DNA from 4 places in the Pelomonas margarita genome. Region 3 is predicted to be linked to each of the others. Evidence: predicted binding sites of a transcription regulator. Region 3 holds the regulator's gene; each other region holds the start of a gene.
What was found. Region 3 encodes FNR, which switches genes on or off when oxygen is low (the NO sensors DNR and NnrR bind a similar motif). Its sites were predicted from a motif close to TTGATNNNNATCAA; they were not measured.
Positions count from the first base shown of each region.

Region 1 (4,532 bases), on a different contig from region 3:
CCCACGCAGTGGGCCAGCCGCGTGGGCGTGCCCAGCGCATCGCGGCAGGCCGCGATGGCTGCAGAGGCGCCTTCGGGCGTGGTGGTGTCGGCGGCGATGTGCAGCTGGGCTGGCACATCGGCCAGCGTGGCGGCGTCGCGGCCGACAGCGGCCACTTGCCAGCCCTGGGCCTGCAGCTGAACGCACAGCGCGCGGCCGATGCCGCCGCGGGCGCCGGTGACGAGAGCGATGGAAGTCATGGGCGGGTCTCCGGTGATGGGCGGGCAAAGCTCGCCAGGTAGTTGACCGAGGTGTCGCGCGTCCAGCGCGCGCGATGCAGCACCGGCAGGTAGCGCATGCCCAGGCGCTGCAGCGGCCGCAGGCCGGCTTGGGCGGCGGCGGCCTCCAGCTCGTGGGGCGTGACGAACTGGCGCCAGCGGTGCGTGCCGATGGGCAGCACGCGCAGCAGGTACTCGGCCGCCACGATGGCCAGCAGCCAGCTGCGCGCGGTGCGGTTGATCGTGGAGGCGACCAGCAGCCCGCCCGGCGCGACGGCGGCGGCGACCTGCGCGAGGAAGGCGGGCACGTCGTCCACATGCTCCACCACCTCCAGTGCCAGCACGAGGTCGAAGCGTTCGTCGTGCGCCAGCGCCGCAGCCGGATCGCCATGGCGGTAGTCCAGCCGGGTGGCCACCGCGGGGTCAAGATCCGCATGGCGTCGCGCAGCGCCGATGTTGCCGGCTGAGGCATCGATGCCAACGACGCTCGCGCCCTCGCGGGCCAGCGCCTCGCTCATCAGCCCGCCGCCGCAGCCCACGTCCAGCACGCGCAGTCCGGCCAGTGGCCGGCCGAAGTGGCGCTCGGCGGCCTCGCGCACCCAGCGCCCGCGCAGGGCCTGCGTGACGTGCAGCGGCCGCATCGGGCCGCGGGCATCCCACCAGGTGGCGCTCCAGGCGTCGTAGCGGGCGACCTCGTCCGGGCGAACGGTGCTCACGGACGGTGTGTCAGACATGGCGGCACACGGCAACGGCGACGGCCGAGCCCGCGCCCACGAGGCGGCACCAGGCCCGCATCAGCAGGCTGGGCGGCCCGGCGAGCGCGGCGGCTTCATCGCGGTGGTTGACCTCGTCGCGTCGGCAGCCGTCCAGCAGCTCGCGCAGCGGCGCCCAAGCGGGCAGGCCGGTCAGGTGGTCGACCTGGGCTTGGTAATGCTGGTCGACAAAGCTTTCCACCGCCGCGACGGTGCCGTACACCGCACGCGGCCCGGCCAGCGCGGGCAGGGCGCCGGTCAGCCAGCCGGCCGCGCGCCACAGCAGCAACAGCCGGCTGTGTTCCGCTGTGGGCAGGCAGGCCTCGATGAGGCCGAGGTGGCGGCGTTCGGTGGCCAGGTGGCGCTGTGCGAAGGCGCGCAGGCCCGGGTCGCGGCTCACGGCCAGCACGCCGCGGTAGATCCACACCGCGCCGGTCTCGCCGGCCTGGTCGCTGCGCAGGTCGGCTACCAGCGCGGTGGGCATGGCGGCCGGCGTCCAGACGGCGCTCATACTGCCGGGCGCCACAGCCGGCGCAGCCGCAGGAAGGCGCCGTAGGCGAGGTCCAGCAGGCGCACGAGCGGCGGGCGGTCCAGCAGCCGGGCCAGGCCGGCGAGCCCGGGGTGCTGGGGTAGGGCGGTCCACATCGCCAGGAAAGCGGCCGCGCCGTGAACGAGGCGCCCATCCGGCTGGCGCAGGTGCAGCCGTGCCAGCGCCGCATCGCGGGCCAGCTCGGGGCCGAATGCGTCGTCCGGGCAGTCACTGGCGTCCACCCAGCACAGGGCGTCAGCGCCAGCGCCGCGCTGGTAGACGGCGATCTCGCGCCTGCACACGGGGCAGGCCCCGTCAAAGTAGACGGTGGGCTTGTCGGTGGTCGAGGGCGATGTCATGGCCCGGGATGCTGCCTGCAGACGGGGAACCCCATGGCGAGCTCGGGAATCCGGGCCGTGCTGACCTGCATCAAGGCTGTGCCCGCGCTCCGCCCCTAGGCTGCGCGGCCATGAACGACCTCGTACGCCCTGAGCCCCAAGTTGTTATCTGCGGAGCCGGCCCGGCTGGCCTTGCGCTGGCCTGCGCGCTGCATGACCGCGGCCTGGCTGTCCAAGTGCTTGAGCAGGCCGACGAGTCGACCCTCGCCGCGCCGGCCAATGACGGCCGCGAGATTGCGCTGACGCACCGCTCGCGCCGCGTGCTGGAAGGCCTGGGCCTGTGGCAGCGCCTGCCCGACATCGCGCCACTGCGCCGCGCCAGCGTGCGCTCCAGCGGCTCGTCCACGGCGCTGCCGTTCGAGGCTCCGGGGCAGGACCTGGGCTGGCTGGTGTCCAACCACCTGCTGCGCGCGGCGGCCTGGGCCGGTGCGCGCGAGCGCGGCGTGCCGGTGTTGTGCGGCCGCACGGTCACGGGCTTCGAGGCCGACGCGCAACGGGCGCGCGTGCGCACCCGCTGTGGCGAGGTGCATGCGGCGCCGCTGGTCGTCGCGGCGGACAGCCGCTTCTCCACGCTGCGCCGGCTGGCTGGCCTCGGAGCGCGCCACCGCGACTTCGGTCGGAGCGCGCTGCTGGTGCCGCTGGCGCACGAGGTGGACCACGGCGGCCTGGCGCAGGAGTGCTTTCTGCAGGGCCACACGCTGGCGTTGCTGCCGATGAACGGCCAGCGTAGCTCTGCCGTGTGGACCGTGGCGAACGCCGAGCTGCCGCGCCTGGCCGCGATGGACGATGCCGCGCTGGCCGCTGCCATCACCCACGCCGCCGACGGCCGCCTGGGCGCGATGCGGGTGGCGGGTGCGCGCCACGTCTACCCGCTGGTGGCGGTGTGGGCGGAGCGCTTCGTCGCGCCACGGTTCGCGCTGATCGGCGATGCGGCCGTGGGCATGCACCCGGTGACGGCGCATGGCTACAACCTCGGGCTGTACGGCATCGAGGCGCTGTCACGCCGGCTGGATGCGGCGGGTGATGCGGGCGCGCCCGGCCCGCTGCAGGCCTACGAGGCTGAGCACCGCCGCGCGGCCGGGCCGCTGTACGCGGGCACGAACGCGCTGGTGCGCTTCTTCACGGACGACCGCGCGCCGGTGCTGGCGCTGCGGCGGGCGGTCATCGACCTGGCCCGACACGTGCCGCCGCTGCGCACAGCGATCACGCGGCGGCTGGTGGACGCCTGAGGTCTTAGCGGGCGCGGGCTTCCAGCACGCTGAGGCTGCCGCGCAGGCTGCGCAGGGCCTGCTCGGTGCGGGTCTCGTGCGGTGCGGGCAGCAGGCGGGCTTCGTGGTCTGCCAGCAGGTCTTCGCGCAGCGTCAGCCCGGCGCGGGCCAGGCGAGGTGCCAGCAGCGCCGCGCGCTGGCGCAGCAGCTCGCGCGTGGCTTGGTAGGCGTGTTCGGCGAGGTGGCGGCGCTGGCGGTAGCTGAAGGTGTTGGCGAGGAAGAACTCGGCGTCGCGCGGGTTGGGTTCCACGAGCACGATGTCGGTCTGCGGGTGGCTCAGCTCGTAGCCGCGCAGGCCCAGCTCCAGCCGTGAGTGGATCAGCGAGCGGAAGGTCTGCGACAGCACCAGCGGCAGCCCCCCGTCCACCAGCCGGTGGATGTGCGGTTGCAACGCGCGGCCAGCCGGGCGGCCCAGCTTGCGCGCCAGGCCGCGGGCGCGGCGGGAGCGGTCTTCGCGTGCGGTGGAGCGGCGGTCGCTGGCATAAGGCACCAGCGGGTTCAGGCAGATCAGCAGGTCAAGCCCGCGGTCCAGCAGTACGGAGGCGTGCAGCGTCTTCTTCAGTGCGCCATCCACGTAATGCCGGCCGCCGATCTGCACCGGCGGGAACAGCCCCGGCAGCGCGGCGCTGGCCTGCACGGCGCGCGAGATGGGCACATGGTCCCAGCCCGGCGCGCCGAAGGGCACGGCCTCGCCGCTGTCCAGGTCGGTGGCCACCAGCACCAGCGGGCGGCGCAGGCGGCGGAAGTCGTTGCTGCGGCCGGGCTGGGTCAGCACGCGGGTCAGCGCCTCGCCAAAGCGCTCGCTGCTGAGCAGGCCGGTGGGCAGCACGCGGCCCAGCCGCTCCAGTGCCCCGAGCCGCGAGCGGCCTTCCAGCAGCACCTCTCGCGCCGCGTCGGCCATCAGGCCCGGCAGCAGGCGCAGGCGTTGGCCCAGTTCAGACCAGGCCGGCTGCAGCAGCTCGGCGGGGTCGAAGCGGTCGGGCGCCTCGGCGGTGTTTTCGATGAAGGCGGCACAGAGCTGGCGCGGCGTCATGCCATTGGCCAAGCCGGCCGCGATGAAGCCGCCTGCGCTGACGCCGATGTAGCCGTCGCAGGCGGTGAAGTCCAGGCCGTCAATGGCCTCTTCAAGGGCGCACAGCGCGCCCACTTCGTAGATGGCTCCGAGCGGGCCACCGCCCGCCAGGGCCAGGCCGATGCGTGGCTGGCTCATGGGCGGGATGCGTCAGCCCGTGCTCAGGCCTGAGCAGTGGGCTCGGCCTTGGGGGCCGGGGCGGCGGCCTTGGGGGCAGCGGCCTTCTTGGCGGCCGGGGCTTTCTTGGCCGGGGCAG
Region 1 covers NZ_JBIGHW010000012.1:71,853-76,384, forward strand. Annotated here, with positions in the region: gene ACG0Z3_RS18715 (SDR family NAD(P)-dependent oxidoreductase) at 1-239, opposite strand, end outside; gene ubiG (bifunctional 2-polyprenyl-6-hydroxyphenol methylase/3-demethylubiquinol 3-O-methyltransferase UbiG) at 236-973, opposite strand; gene ACG0Z3_RS18725 (demethoxyubiquinone hydroxylase family protein) at 984-1,520, opposite strand; gene ACG0Z3_RS18730 (thiol-disulfide oxidoreductase DCC family protein) at 1,517-1,897, opposite strand; gene ubiM (5-demethoxyubiquinol-8 5-hydroxylase UbiM) at 2,008-3,165, shown strand; gene ACG0Z3_RS18740 (patatin-like phospholipase family protein) at 3,170-4,414, opposite strand; gene ACG0Z3_RS18745 (phasin family protein) at 4,438-4,532, opposite strand, start outside.
Region 1: ubiM (5-demethoxyubiquinol-8 5-hydroxylase UbiM) is a predicted target of FNR. The motif match lies at 1,958-1,971, and genes of this name have one in related genera.

Region 2 (4,532 bases), on a different contig from region 3:
CCTACACCAACCTCGCCCCCGGCCACTACCGGCTGCATGTGCAGGGCAGCAACCGCGACGGCGCCTGGGCTGCCAAGGAACTGACGCTGGACGTGCATGTGCGCGCCGCCTGGTGGCAGACGCTGTGGGCCCGCGCGCTGGCCGTGCTGGCCGTCCTCGCCACGGTGGCCGCCATCGTGCGCGTGCGCACCCGCTGGCTGCTGCGCCGCCAGCGCATGCTCGAAGCCCGCGTGCAGGAGCGCACCCAGGCGCTGGAGGCTGCCACGGCGGCGCTGACGGCCAAGTCCGCGGAGCTGGAGGAGGCCAGCCTCACCGACCCGCTGACCGGCCTGCGCAACCGCCGCTTCCTGGACCGCCAGATCCCGGCCGATGCCGCCCTGGCCCAGCGCCACTACGAGCCCATCGCCCACATCCCCAGCCCTGGCGGCAGTGAGCAGGATCTGCTGTTCTTCCTTGTCGACATCGACCACTTCAAGCGCATCAACGACGCCCACGGCCACATGGCCGGCGACGCCGTGCTGACACAGATGCGTGGTCGGCTGGCGCAGGTGTTCCGGGCGACGGACTACCTGGTGCGCTGGGGCGGCGAGGAGTTCCTCATCGTTGCCCGTGGCACGCCGCGCAGCCGCGCTGCCGAGCTGGCCGAGCGCGCTCGGCAGGCCGTGTCGGCCCAGCCCTTCGCGCTGGAGGGCGACCTGCGCCTGTCGCTGACCTGCTCGGTGGGCTTCAGCGCCTTCCCGCTGTGCACGCGCCTGCCCGCCGCACTGGACTGGCATGCCGCCATCGACCTCGCCGACGCCGCGCTGTACGAAGCCAAGGACACCGGCCGCAACGCCTGGGTGGGCCTGGTGGACGCCGAGGCCGACGACGAGGCAGCGCTGCAGGCCGACGCCCGCAGAGGCCTGGAGGCCTGGGCCGTGACGGGACGGCTGACGCTGCTGCGCTCGCGCCGCTGAGGCGGCTGGCAGGCTCTCACCCTCTCAGGCCAGCGCGGGCCCCCAGCCGAACGGTGACGGCAGCGCCGCCAGGATGCGCTCGCGCAGCGGCGCGTAGGCCGCATCCACCGCCTGGCCGGGGCGCGGGGCTAGCGGGTCCTGGTGGCTGCCGAAGGCCTCGTCCAGCTCGGCCCAGTGCTGCGGAGTGAAGGTGTCGAGTGCGCGCGGCAGCAGCTCGGTCTCCTCGCGCTTCATGTGGCGCAGGTAGCGCGCCGAGTACACGCGCAGCTGCTCGGCGAACTTGTCGCGCCGGCATTCACCCATCTGCTCCCAGGCCAGCAGGCTGTGCTGCAGCTCGCGGATGGCGCGCTCGCCCTGGGCGTGGTCGGCCTCCAGCTCGTCCAGCGTGGCGCGCAGCGTCGGCGCCAGCGCGCGCAGCCGCGGGAAAAGCAGCTCGCTTTCCTTTTTGTGATGCAGACGTTCAGGAAATTCGTCGACGTAGAACAGCATGGCCCGTAGCGCGCCAAAGTCCGGCGCGGCGCCTGCGCGCTGCTGCGCCTGCAGCAGCAGCGGCACGGTGCGCAGCATCGCAGCGAGCGCGTCGTGTTCTGCGCGGATGACGCGCACGGTCAGCGGCAGGGTCGAGACAGCCATGGTGCCAAGCGTCGCGCGGTGGCGACGCCCCGGCCTTGCGCTGGATCAAGGCCGCCGACCATCGCTCCGTAGAATCCCGGGTTTTGCCTCACCCCCGAAGAAAGCCCCGGCCATGACTGCAGCATCGACCGCCTCCCCCACCCTCATGGCCCACGCGATCCGCGCGCTGGCGATGGACGCCGTGCAGGCCGCCAACTCCGGCCACCCGGGCGCCCCCATGGGCATGGCCGAGATCGGCGTCGCGCTGTGGGCCCGCCACCTCAAGCACAACCCGGCCAACCCGCACTGGGCCGACCGTGACCGCTTCGTGCTGTCCAACGGCCACGGCTCCATGCTGATCTACGCGCTGCTGCACCTGACGGGCTACGAGCTGCCCATCGAGGAGCTGAAGGCCTTCCGCCAGCTGCACAGCAAGACGCCCGGCCACCCCGAGGTGAGCATCACCGCCGGCGTCGAGACGACGACCGGCCCGCTGGGGCAGGGCATCACCAACGCCGTGGGCCTGGCGCTGGCCGAGAAGCTGCTGGCGCGCGACTTCAACCGCGACGGCCACCAGATCGTCGACCACCACACCTACGCCTTCCTGGGTGACGGCTGCCTGATGGAAGGCATCTCGCACGAAGCTGCTGCGCTGGCCGCCTCGTGGAAGCTGAACAAGCTGATCGCCATCTACGACGACAACGGCATCTCCATCGACGGCCAGGTCGCCCCGTGGTTCGGCGACGACACCGCCAAGCGCTTCCAGGCCTACGGCTGGAACGTCATCGGCCCGGTGGACGGCCATGACGTGGACGCCGTCGATGACGCCATCGGTAAGGCCAAGCAGAGCACCGACAAGCCCACGCTGGTCATTGCCAAGACCCACATCGGCAAGGGCTCGCCCAATCGCGCCAACACCAGCAAGGCGCACGGCGAGCCGCTCGGTGCCGAAGAAATCAAGCTGACCCGCGAGGCGCTGGGCTGGACGCACGAGCCCTTCGTCATCCCGGCCGAGGTTTACGCCGCCTGGGATCACAAGTCCACCGGCGACCGCGTCGAGAGCGAGTGGGACGTGCGCTTCGACGCCTATGCCGAAGCCCACCCCGAGCTGGCCGCCGAGTTCCAGCGCCGCATGGCTGGCGTGCTGCCGGCCGACTTCGCGCAGATCGCCGTGGATGCCGTCGTCAAGGCCCACGCCGACGCGGCCACCGTGGCCAGCCGCAAGGCCAGCCAGATCGCGCTGGAAGCCTTCACCGCCAAGCTGCCCGAGATGCTGGGCGGCAGCGCCGACCTGACCGGCTCCAACCTGACCAACACCAGCTCGACGCCCAACCTGCGCTTCGACGCCGCCGGTAAGCCCAACGACGGCCGCCACATCAACTACGGCGTGCGCGAGTTCGGCATGGCCGCGATCATGAACGGCATTGCGCTGCACGGCGGTTTCATCCCCTACGGCGGTACCTTCCTGACCTTCAGCGACTACAGCCGCAACGCCATCCGCATGGCCGCGCTGATGAAGACGCGCGTCATCCACGTGATGACGCACGACTCCATCGGCCTCGGTGAAGACGGTCCGACGCACCAGTCCGTCGAGCATGTCGCCAGCCTGCGCCTGATCCCGGGCCTGGACGTCTGGCGCCCGGCCGACACGACCGAAACCGTCGTCGCCTGGACCATGGCGCTGGGCAACGCGCAGCGCCCCAGCCTGCTGGCTCTGTCGCGCCAGAACCTGGCCTACTCGCCCAAGACCAACGTCGACGAGATCGCCAAGGGTGCCTATGTGCTGAGCGAGCCGGCAGGATCGAAAGGAAAAGGCAAGGCCAAGGCCGTCATCATCGCGACGGGCTCCGAAGTTCAGCTGGCCATGGCCGCACAGAAGCTGCTGGCCGACGAGGGCATCAAGGTGCGCGTCGTGTCCATGCCGTCGACCAATGTCTTCGACCGCCAGGACAAGGACTACAAGAAGGCCGTGCTGCCCAAGGGCCTGCCGCGCGTGGCGGTGGAAATGGGCGTCAGCGACTTCTGGTGGAAGTACGGCGTGGACGCCGTCGTCGGTATCGACACCTTCGGCGAATCGGCGCCGGCTGGCGTGCTGTTCAAGCACTTCGGCTTCACGCCGGAGAACGTGGCGGCGACGGTGAAGGCGGTGTTGAAGAAGAAGTGATGTACCTGCGACCGAGTGGCCGCACCTCAAACAAAAGGGCGCGCAAGCGCCCTTTTTGTTGCCCGGGATGCACTCAATGCAACGCCAAGGGTTTTCCTGAGCCGCCAAGGGGGGGGCAAGCTCTGCGTGTTGCCAACGATAAAGTTCCGTCGCTTTTTTACAGGGAGATAGTAAATATGAATGGCAAAGTGGTCGCGCTCGATGCGCACGCTGTCCTTATTCTTCGTTTTGTATTCTGCCGCCTCACCCCATGCGCAAGAATCCTGCCCATCCGGCACGGTGTGCGTCAATGGCAAGCGGACCATTCAGGAATACGACCCTTGGGCAAACGATCCGTATGGAGGATTCGGTGGTGGCGGTGGTGGCGATGGCGGCTGGAGCAGTTCTCCTTCAATTGAACCCGCAAGCGCCGGAGGCGATGGCGCGTCTCCCATTGCGGCGCAGAGTGACGTTGAGGCCGCGAAAAAGGTGCTAGAAGGCATTGATCCTCCATGCCCCAAGAGTGGAGAGTCCTCAAGCGTCTACATGGCGAGGGCTACCAACTACTGCGTTGGTGTGGTGCAAGACGCGTTCCCAATGCTAAACAAAACCTTAGCAGCCACGGCTTGCACGTCTATGAATCCAAAAATCAATCTTGCTTATGTAGGAGAGGGTTCTTGCAAAGGATGAAAAAACTTGCGCGCGCAATCATCCCCGCGATTTTTTTGACTTCGCTCTTGTACGCTTGGCATCTTTATCGTCGCGATGGGGACAGAGTAGAGCCAACGCCGCCGACGGATTCAGTTGCCGTTGGGTACAAG
Region 2 covers NZ_JBIGHW010000010.1:162,342-166,873, reverse strand. Annotated here, with positions in the region: gene ACG0Z3_RS17665 (ligand-binding sensor domain-containing diguanylate cyclase) at 1-956, shown strand, start outside; gene ACG0Z3_RS17660 (hemerythrin domain-containing protein) at 981-1,589, opposite strand; gene tkt (transketolase) at 1,735-3,732, shown strand; gene ACG0Z3_RS17650 (hypothetical protein) at 3,934-4,401, shown strand; gene ACG0Z3_RS17645 (hypothetical protein) at 4,389-4,532, shown strand, end outside.
Region 2: ACG0Z3_RS17660 (hemerythrin domain-containing protein) is a predicted target of FNR. The motif match lies at 1,625-1,638, and genes of this name have one in related genera.

Region 3 (4,532 bases):
GCTGGCCAGCACGCGCGGGCCGCCTTCCACGAGCAGGATGCGGGCCTGGCGCGGGTCGATGCGGCGGAACTCGCCGGGCAGCGTGTGGCGGGCGATCTCGGCCAGCGTGCCGGCCAGCTCCACGCCCGTGGGCCCGGCGCCGACGACGACGAACTGCAGCCAGGCCGCGCGCCGCGCCGGGTCGTCCTCGCGCTCGGCCGCCTCGAAGGCCATCAGCACGCGGCGGCGGATCTCGAACGCATCGTCCAACGTCTTCAGCCCCGGCGCATGCGGCGCCCAGTCATCACGTCCGAAGTAGCTGTGCGTGGCGCCGGCGGCGACGATGAGGTGATCCCAGCGCAGTCGGGCGCCGTCCCTCAGCGTGACCGTCTGCGCGGCAGCGTCCACCGCGACGACCTCGCCCAGCAGCGTGGTGACCTCGGGCTGGCGGCGGAACAGCTGGCGGATGGGCGCCGCGATCGACGGCGCTGACAGCCCGGCCGTCGCTACCTGGTAGAGCAAGGGCTGGAAAAGGTGGTGGTTGGTCTTGTCGACGACGGTGATGTCGACATCGGCGCCGCGCAGGGCGCGGGCCGCCTCCAGGCCGCCGAAGCCGCAGCCGACGATGAGCACGTGAGAACGCATGCCGCCATCCTAGGCGGCCGGCCGCAAGGCACGTCGCCGGCGTGCGATGGCCCAGCGTGGCGCTGGGACGCTGCGCTCAGCAGGGGCTGTTGTTCACCAGCGCCTGCAGGCCGGCCAGGTCGAGGATGCGCAGCTGGCGCTGCTTGACCTCCATCAGCCCCTCGTCCTGGAAGCGCGAGAAGGTGCGGCTCACCGTCTCCAGTTTCAGGCCCAGGTAGCTGCCGATCTCCTCGCGTGTCATGCGCAGCACCAGGCTGGAGCTGGAAAAGCCGCGGGCATGCAGGCGCTGCGTCAGGTTCAGCAAGAAGGCGGCCAGTCGTTCCTCGGCGCGCATATTGCCCAGCAGCAGCATCACGCCGTGGTCGCGCACGATCTCGCGGCTCATGATCTTGTGGAACTGGTGCTGCAGCACGCTGAACTCGCGCGAAAGCCCTTCCAGCTGCGTGTAGGGGATCACGCAGACGGACGAGTCCTCCAGCGCCACTGCATCGCAGCTGTGGCGGTCGCTGCTGATGCCGTCCAGGCCTAGCAGCTCGCCGGCCATCTGGAAGCCGGTCACCTGGTCGCGCCCGTCCTCGCTGCCCACGCAGGTTTTGAAGAAACCGGTGCGCACTGCGTACAGCGCCTCGAAGCGCTCGCCGTTGTGGAACAGGTGCTCGCCGCGCGGTACCGTGCGGCGCTGGGCTACCAAGCCGTCGAGCTTTTGCAGCTCGCCCGAATTCAGGCCCACCGGCAGACACAGCTCGCGCAGGTTGCAGCTGGCGCAGGCGACCTTCAAGGGTTCGAGGGATGCGTTGGCGGCGGGTGCCGACGGCGCGGCGTTGAGATTCACGCTCATCGGGCGGGGGAGGGTCGTCAACATGGCTGGCATTCTTTGCTACGCCACCGGCGTGGGCCTTGACCTGCGTCAAGGCCCGGGCACGCCGGCATCGGCACAGTGGCGGCATGGCTGCTGTGACTGAACGCCCCCCCCAACTCGAGCTTGCCGACCTGCTGCGCCGCCACGACGTCTCAGGCCCGCGCTACACGTCCTACCCGACCGCCGACCGCTTTGTCGAGGCCTACCAGGGTGCCCAGCATCTGCAGGCGCTGCGCCAGCGCGGCACGGCCCAGCCGCTGTCGGTGTACGTGCACATCCCGTTCTGCGAGCAGCTCTGCTACTACTGCGCCTGCAACAAGATCATCACCAAGCACCACGAGCGTGCCGCGCCTTACCTGGACACGCTGACGCGCGAGATGGATCTCGTCGCCGGCGCGCTGGGCGGCCCCGCGCCGGTGTCGCAGCTGCACCTTGGCGGCGGCTCGCCGACCTTCCTGTCTGACGCCGAGCTCACCGAGCTGATGGCGCGGCTGCGCCAGCGCTTCAAGCTGCTGCCCGGCGCGGAGCTGTCCATCGAGGTGGATCCGCGCACCGTCGACCTGACCCGGCTGACCCACCTGCGCGGGCTGGGCTTCAACCGGCTGTCCTTCGGCGTGCAGGACTTCGACACCGCCGTGCAGAAGGCCGTGCACCGCGTGCAGCCGCTGGAACAGGTGGCCGCGCTGATGCAGCATGCCCGCGAGCTGGGCTTCTCGTCCACCAACGTGGACCTGATCTACGGCCTGCCGCTGCAGACGCCGGCCAGCTTCGCCCGCACCATCGCGCAGGTGGCCGAGCTGCGGCCTGACCGCATCGCGATGTACGCCTACGCCCACCTGCCGCAGCGCTTCAAGCCGCAGCGCCGCATCGTGGCCGAGCTGCTGCCGCCGGCCGGCGACAAGCTGGCCATGCTGTCCGGCGCCATCAGCGCGCTGCTGGGCGAGGGCTACGACTACATCGGCATGGATCACTTCGCGCTGCCCGACGATCCGCTGGCCGTCGCCAAGCGCCAGGGCCTGCTGCACCGCGGCTTCCAGGGCTACTCCACGCAGCCGGACTGCGACCTCGTGGGCCTGGGCGTGTCGTCCATCAGCCGCGTGGGTGCGACCTATGCGCAGAACGCCAAGACGCTGGAGGAGTACGAGGACGCGCTGAACCAGCAGCAGCTGCCCGTGCAGCGCGGCTTGGCGCTGAACCGCGACGACCTGCTGCGCCGCGCCGTCATCATGGCGCTGATGTGCCAGGGGCGCGTGGAGTTCGAGTCCATCGCGGCGTCCTACCTCGTTGACGTGCCGAGCTACTTCGCGTCCGAGCTGGCGCGGCTCGCGCCGATGGCCGCACAGGGCCTGGTGTCGCTGGAGCCTGGTGCCATCCAGGTCACGCCGCTGGGCTGGTACTTCGTGCGCGCCGTGGCGGCCGTGTTCGACCGCCACCTGCAGGCCGACGCGAGCCGCGAGCGCTTCTCAAAGATCATCTGATTCACCCCCGTGGACCTCGCCCTCATCCTGTCCGTCGCGCTGCTCGGGCTGGCGGGCATGCCGCATTGCGCCGCCATGTGCAGCGCGCCGTGCGCGCTGGCGGGCGGACGCCGCCCGTTCAAGCTGCTGGCCGGGCGCGTGCTGGGCTATGCGGCCGGCGGCGCGGCGGCGGCGGCCTCGGCCCAGTTGCTGGCCCAGGCCACGCAAGGCATCACGCTGCTGCAGCCTGCCTGGGCGCTGCTGCAGGCGGCGCTGCTGCTGTTCGGGCTGCTGCTGCTGGTGCGTGGCCGCATGCCAGCCTGGCTGGGCAGCATCCGTTGGCGGCCGCAGCCGCGCCATGCCCTCGTGACCGGCGTGGCCTGGGTGCTGATGCCCTGCGGCCTGCTGCAGGGCGCGCTGCTGATGGCCAGCCTCACCGGCTCGGCGCTGAGTGGCGGTGTTGCGATGGCCGGCTTCGCGCTGGCCAGCACGCCGGGCCTGCTGCTGGGGCCGCTGTGGCGGGCCCGGCTGCTCAAGCGTGGCGCTGACGGCGATGTGCTGGCGCTGCGCCTGGCCGGGCTGACGCTGGCCATCGGCGCCGGCTGGGGCTTGGCGCATGGCGTGTGGCAGCGCGTGGCGCTGGCCTGCTGACGCCAGCCATAAACTCGCGCGGTTTCGTTTTTCCGATGCGCCTTGCCGCGCCCGTCCACGCCATGTCCACACACATCCAGGTGCCCGCCGGCGGGCAGAAGATCACCGCCAACGCCGACCGCACGCTGAACGTCCCCGACCAGCCCATCATTCCCTTCATCGAGGGCGACGGCGTCGGCGCGGACGTCACGCCGGTGATGCTCAAGGTGGTGGATGCCGCCGTCGCCAAGGCCTATGGCGGCGCACGCCAGATCCACTGGATGGAGGTGTACGCTGGCGAGAAGAGCACGCGGCTGTACGGCGCCGACACCTGGCTGCCGGCCGAGACGGTGCAAGCCCTCAAGGACTGCCTGGTGGCCATCAAGGGCCCGCTGACCACGCCGGTGGGCGGCGGCATCCGCTCGCTCAACGTCACGCTGCGGCAGGAACTGGATCTCTACGTCTGCCTGCGCCCGGTGCGCTACTTCAAGGGCGTGCCCAGTCCGGTGAAGGAGCCGCACAAGGTCAACATGGCCATCTTCCGGGAGAACTCGGAGGACATCTACGCCGGCATCGAGTACGAGGCCGGCAGCGACGCCGCCAAGAAGCTGATTGCCTTTCTGCGCGACGAGCTGGGCGCCAAGAAGCTACGCTTCCCCGAGACCTCGGCGCTGGGCCTCAAGCCGGTGTCGCGCGAGGGCACGGAGCGCCTGGTGCGCAAGGCCATTCAGTACGCCATCGACCACGACAAGCCCTCGGTCACGCTGGTGCACAAGGGCAACATCATGAAGTTCACGGAAGGTGCCTTCCGCGACTGGGGCTATGCGCTGGCGCAGCGGGAGTTCGGCGCCCAGCCCATCGACGGTGGCCCGTGGTGCCGGCTCACCAACCCGCGCACGGGCAAGATCATCACGGTCAAGGACGTCATCGCCGATGCGTTCCTGCAGCAGATCATCCTGCGC
Region 3 covers NZ_JBIGHW010000001.1:179,287-183,818, forward strand. Annotated here, with positions in the region: gene ACG0Z3_RS00815 (NAD(P)/FAD-dependent oxidoreductase) at 1-624, opposite strand, end outside; gene fnr (fumarate/nitrate reduction transcriptional regulator Fnr) at 701-1,462, opposite strand; gene hemN (oxygen-independent coproporphyrinogen III oxidase) at 1,579-2,961, shown strand; gene ACG0Z3_RS00830 (urease accessory protein UreH domain-containing protein) at 2,971-3,591, shown strand; gene icd (NADP-dependent isocitrate dehydrogenase) at 3,654-4,532, shown strand, end outside.

Region 4 (4,532 bases), on a different contig from region 3:
GCAGCCGCGCTTCCTGCGCCAGTGCGTGCAGATGCTGCAGGCCGGCGGCATCGGCGCGGTGCCGACCGATTCCAGCTACGCCCTCGTCTGCCACCTCAACGACAAGGCCGCCGCCGAGGCGCTGCGCCGCGTGCGCGGCGTGGACGACAAGCACCACCTGACGCTGCTGTGCCGCGACCTGTCGGAGCTGGCCACCTACGCGATGGTGGACAACCGGCAATACCGGCTGCTCAAGTTGGCCACGCCGGGCGCCTACACCTTCATCCTGCCGGCCACCAAGGAAGTGCCGCGGCGCCTGTCCCACCCCAGCCGCCGCACCATCGGCCTGCGCGTGCCGGAGCACCGCGTCACGCAGGACCTGCTGGCACTGCTGGGCGAGCCGCTGCTGTCCACCACGCTGATCCCGCCCGGCGACAGCGAGGCGCTGAACGACGCCACCGAAGTGGCCGAGCGGCTGGACCGGCAGCTGCAGTTCATCCTCGACGCCGGCGCCTGCCCGGCCCAGCCCACCACGGTGCTGGACCTCAGCCAGGGCGACGAGCCCGTACTGGTGCGCCAGGGCCGGGGCGACGTGGCCCGCCTGGGCCTGCAGCTGGGCTGAACGCGGCTGAAACGGCGGCGGCTGGCTGCCACTCATCCCGCCTTGCTGCAGTTCATCCGGCGCGGCCAGCGATTGATCGCAGTCGGGTGGCAGGGCCCGGCCCCATTGCAGACACTGACTCCATCGAACAAGCAATCACGCCGTTCGAAACCCACCGAATGGAGTCCATCATGAACCTGCAAGACAAGCTCTTCACCGCCGTCATCGCCGCTGCCGCTGGCCTGACCTTCTCCGTCGCCGCCACTGCCGCGCCGCAACCCACCGTCAAGCTGGAACGCGTCGTCGTCACCGGCAAGGCGGTCCGTGCCGAAGCCCCGGTCATCGCCCAGCTGCCGCGCGTCGTCGTCACCGGCTACAGCGAAGCCACGCTGCTGCGCCACACCACGCTGGCCGCCGCCAAGCCCGCCACCAAGCGCATCTGAACGGGGCGATCCGTCGATGCGAATGACGCCTCTTCTTCCCACCGCCGCCGAGTCGAGTCGCCAGCGCTGCTGAGTCAGCGCTGCCGACTCGGCTCGGCCTTGTCGTCCAGGATCTGCAGCATGCGTGCGCGGTCGAAGCCGATCACCGTCTGCCCGCGCACCACCAGCGTGGGCGTGCCGCGCCCGCCGCGGGCCACGTAGTCTGCGCGGCACTGCGCGTCGCGCTCCAGGAAGCACTCCTGGAACGGGATGCCCTCGCTCGTCATCCAGCGCCGCGCGGTGGTGCACCAGCCGCAGGTCTCGGACGAGATCATGCGGATGTCGCCCGGCTGCACGTGCGCAGCCAGCTGGCGCGCATCCTGCGCAGACACATGGCTGCGCCAGCCCCAGGAGGCGAGCGACGCGACGGCGATGACCGCCAGCAGGGACCAGGGCAGCTTCATGCCCCGGATGTTAGGAGCTGCTCAGTACACCTCGGGCACGATGAGCTCGGCCGGCACCGGGTGGCGGATGTAGTCCTCGCGCCGCTGGCGGGCCGGCAGCTCGATGTCGGCATGCGACACCTCCTCGTACGGCATCTGGCTCAGCAGGTGACGGATGCAGTTCAGCCGCGCACGCTTCTTGTCGTCGGCCGGCACCACCCACCAGGGCGACTCGGGGATGTGCGTGCGCTCCAGCATCACCTCCTTGGCCTTGGTGTATTCCTCCCAGCGGCGGCGGGATTCCAGGTCCATGGGGCTCAACTTCCACTGCTTCAGCGGGTCGTGGATGCGACCCAGGAAGCGCACGCGCTGCTCGTCGTCGCTGATGGAGAACCAGTACTTGATGAGCTGGATGCCCGAGCGCTGCAGCATGCGCTCGAACTCGGGGGCCGAGCGGAAGAACTCCTCGTACTGCTCGTCGGTGCAGAAGCCCATCACGCGCTCCACGCCGGCGCGGTTGTACCAACTGCGGTCGAACAGCACGATCTCGCCGGCCGCCGGCAGGTGCGATACGTAGCGCTGGAAGTACCACTGCGTGCGCTCGCGATCGTTGGGCGCCGGCAGCGCGGCCACGCGGCACACGCGCGGGTTCAGCCGCTGTGTGATGCGCTTGATGACGCCGCCCTTGCCCGCCGCGTCGCGCCCCTCGAACAGGATGACCACCTTGTGGCCCGTGTGCTGCACCCAGTCCTGCAGCTTTACCAGCTCGCTCTGCAGCCGGAACAGCTCGCGGAAATAGCGACGCCGCTCGGTGGATGCGTCAGCAGGCTCGTCGCCCGCCGTCACGCCAGAGTCGCGGTCCTCCAGTTCGAGCTCCAGCTCCTCGTCGAAATCGTCCTGCAGATCGCGGTGAATGCGCTTCACCAGCTCGTCTTCGATGTGCCCCAAGTTCGGCTCCCGGCTGAAAGCCGGCAGGCTAGCGGCCGCGTGTGGCGCGGCCATGACAGCGCCGCCGCCTCAGAGCCTGTGAATGAATCCGGCGCGCCCGAGCGGGCGCCCCAAGTGCCGCCAATCAAGGCGCAAAGCACAGCCGTAGCTCGGGCTACGGCGCGTATTTGCAACGCCGAGTGGCGGCGTTTGGGGCGGACGAGCGGGTGTGATGGATTTGTTCAAAGGCTCTCAGCCCGGCACGCGGTAGTTCGCCGGCCCGAACAGGTCCACGCCGCATTCGAGTTGCTCCGCCCAGGCGATGAACTCCTGCACCGCCGGGCCCACCATGGGCGCGCCGTGCTGCGGCGCGATCATCCGGATGTCCAGCTGCCGCACCATGGCCGCCCACAGCCGCAGCACCTTGTTGCTGACCATGTAGCGGCGGTGGAAGCCCTCCATGCGCGGGATGTGCGCGGCCAGCGACGTGACCGGCTGCTCCGGGTTCAGGCTCGTGCCCAGGGACGCCCCCAGGTCGCCCGAGAACAGGATGCGGCTGACCGGGTCGTAGAACTGGAAATTGCCCTCGGCGTGCAGGAAGTGCGCCGGCAGCGCCCACAGCTCGAAGCGGTCCGCCCCCGCGCCCAGCCGCAGCCGCTCGCCGGCATCGGGCAAGCCCACGATGCGGCCCGCCGTCTTGCCGGGCTTGCAGAAATGCGGTGCGAAGCGCTCCCAGATGCGCGAGATATAGACCGGCGCCACCGTGGCCGTCATCCAGCGGTCCAGCGACGCAATGATGTCCGGGTCGGCATGCGAGGCCAGGATGGCCGCCAGCTTGTGCGGCGGGAAGAAGGCCGACATGCCCAGGTAGAGCTCGTGATAGGCGATGTTGCCGCCGGGGTCGAGGATGGCGCCGGTGTCCCCATTGACGAGCAGGAACTGGTTGGACTGCACGGCATCGCCGCCCTCGTCGCCCAGCCGCGCGAACATGACGCAGACATGCCGGTCCTGGCGGAACAACTCGATGGACATCCTGGCAACCCGGAGAGTGATGGTGGTGGCTGCGCAGGCTAACCGCGCCACAGGTGGCACGTCTTGAGCAAGATCAAGGTCGGCCTGATGCTGTATGCATTTACAGTCTCGCCCTCCCTGTTTTCGACATGCCAGATGCCATGAGCCTCGCCGACATCCGCGCGGCCTTGACCGCCGAGCTCTCGGCCACGCCCGAGTACTACGACTTCAAGGTGCTGCACGCCGAACGTGACGGCACGCTGTGGCGCGTCACGCTGGAGCCGGGCTATGTGTTCGCCGAGGGCCAGCGGCCCGGCGCCGCCTCGGCGCAGGCCCTGCTGGATGACAGCCTGGACGGCGCCGCTGCCTGGTGGGGCAGCCCGACCAAGGGCGGCGCCAGCGTGCTGGCCGTCGTCGTGGAGGACGACCAGCTCGTGCTGCAGAACGCCAGCAGCCCGCCGCCGCCGGCCGGCCACCTGATCCGGCTCTACCCCACGCGCTTCCTGAACGCCGTGGCCGATGCTTGGTGGGACACGCCGTGGGCCGAGGCCGCCCTGGCCTGCCTACCCGACCTGTCGGCCCCCCGCCCGCTGCGCGGCGGCACGCCGCTGACCGGCGAGCCCTTCCGCTGGCTACGGCCGGCGCAGCGCGCCGCGCTCGCGCTCACCGGCTTCAGCAGCGCCTTCCTGTGGGGGCCGCCCGGCACCGGCAAGACAACCACGCTGGGCGTGCTGCTGGCCGAGTACCTGGACCGCCACCCCACGGCGCGTGTGCTGCTGCTGTCCACCACCAACCAGGCCGTGGATCTGGCCACGCTGGCCGTCGACAAGGCGCTGCAGAAGGGCCGGCGCGAGCCCCTGCGCGCCACCGTGCAGCGCCTGGGCACGCGCTTCGACGCCGCCGCCTACGACGGCCGCGAGCACCTCATCCCCACGCAGGACCGCGAGCTCATCGCCCGCCTCGCCCGCGCCGAAGCCGCCCGACCGCCCAGCCGCGACGCGCACGCGCTGAAGGCCTGGGCCGACCGCGTGAGCGACCTGCGCGACGAGCTGCGCGCCTCGTCGCTGAAGGTGCTGCAGCGCTGCCGCCTGGCCAGCATGACGACCACGCGCGCCGCCTTCACGCTCAAAGCCCTGCGCGAACTGGCCC
Region 4 covers NZ_JBIGHW010000004.1:42,568-47,099, reverse strand. Annotated here, with positions in the region: gene ACG0Z3_RS08735 (L-threonylcarbamoyladenylate synthase) at 1-601, shown strand, start outside; gene ACG0Z3_RS08730 (hypothetical protein) at 772-1,023, shown strand; gene ACG0Z3_RS08725 (glutaredoxin family protein) at 1,098-1,466, opposite strand; gene ppk2 (polyphosphate kinase 2) at 1,488-2,369, opposite strand; gene ACG0Z3_RS08715 (oxygen-binding di-iron domain-containing protein) at 2,625-3,404, opposite strand; gene ACG0Z3_RS08710 (DEAD/DEAH box helicase) at 3,545-4,532, shown strand, end outside.
Region 4: ACG0Z3_RS08715 (oxygen-binding di-iron domain-containing protein) is a predicted target of FNR. The motif match lies at 3,468-3,481, and genes of this name have one in related genera.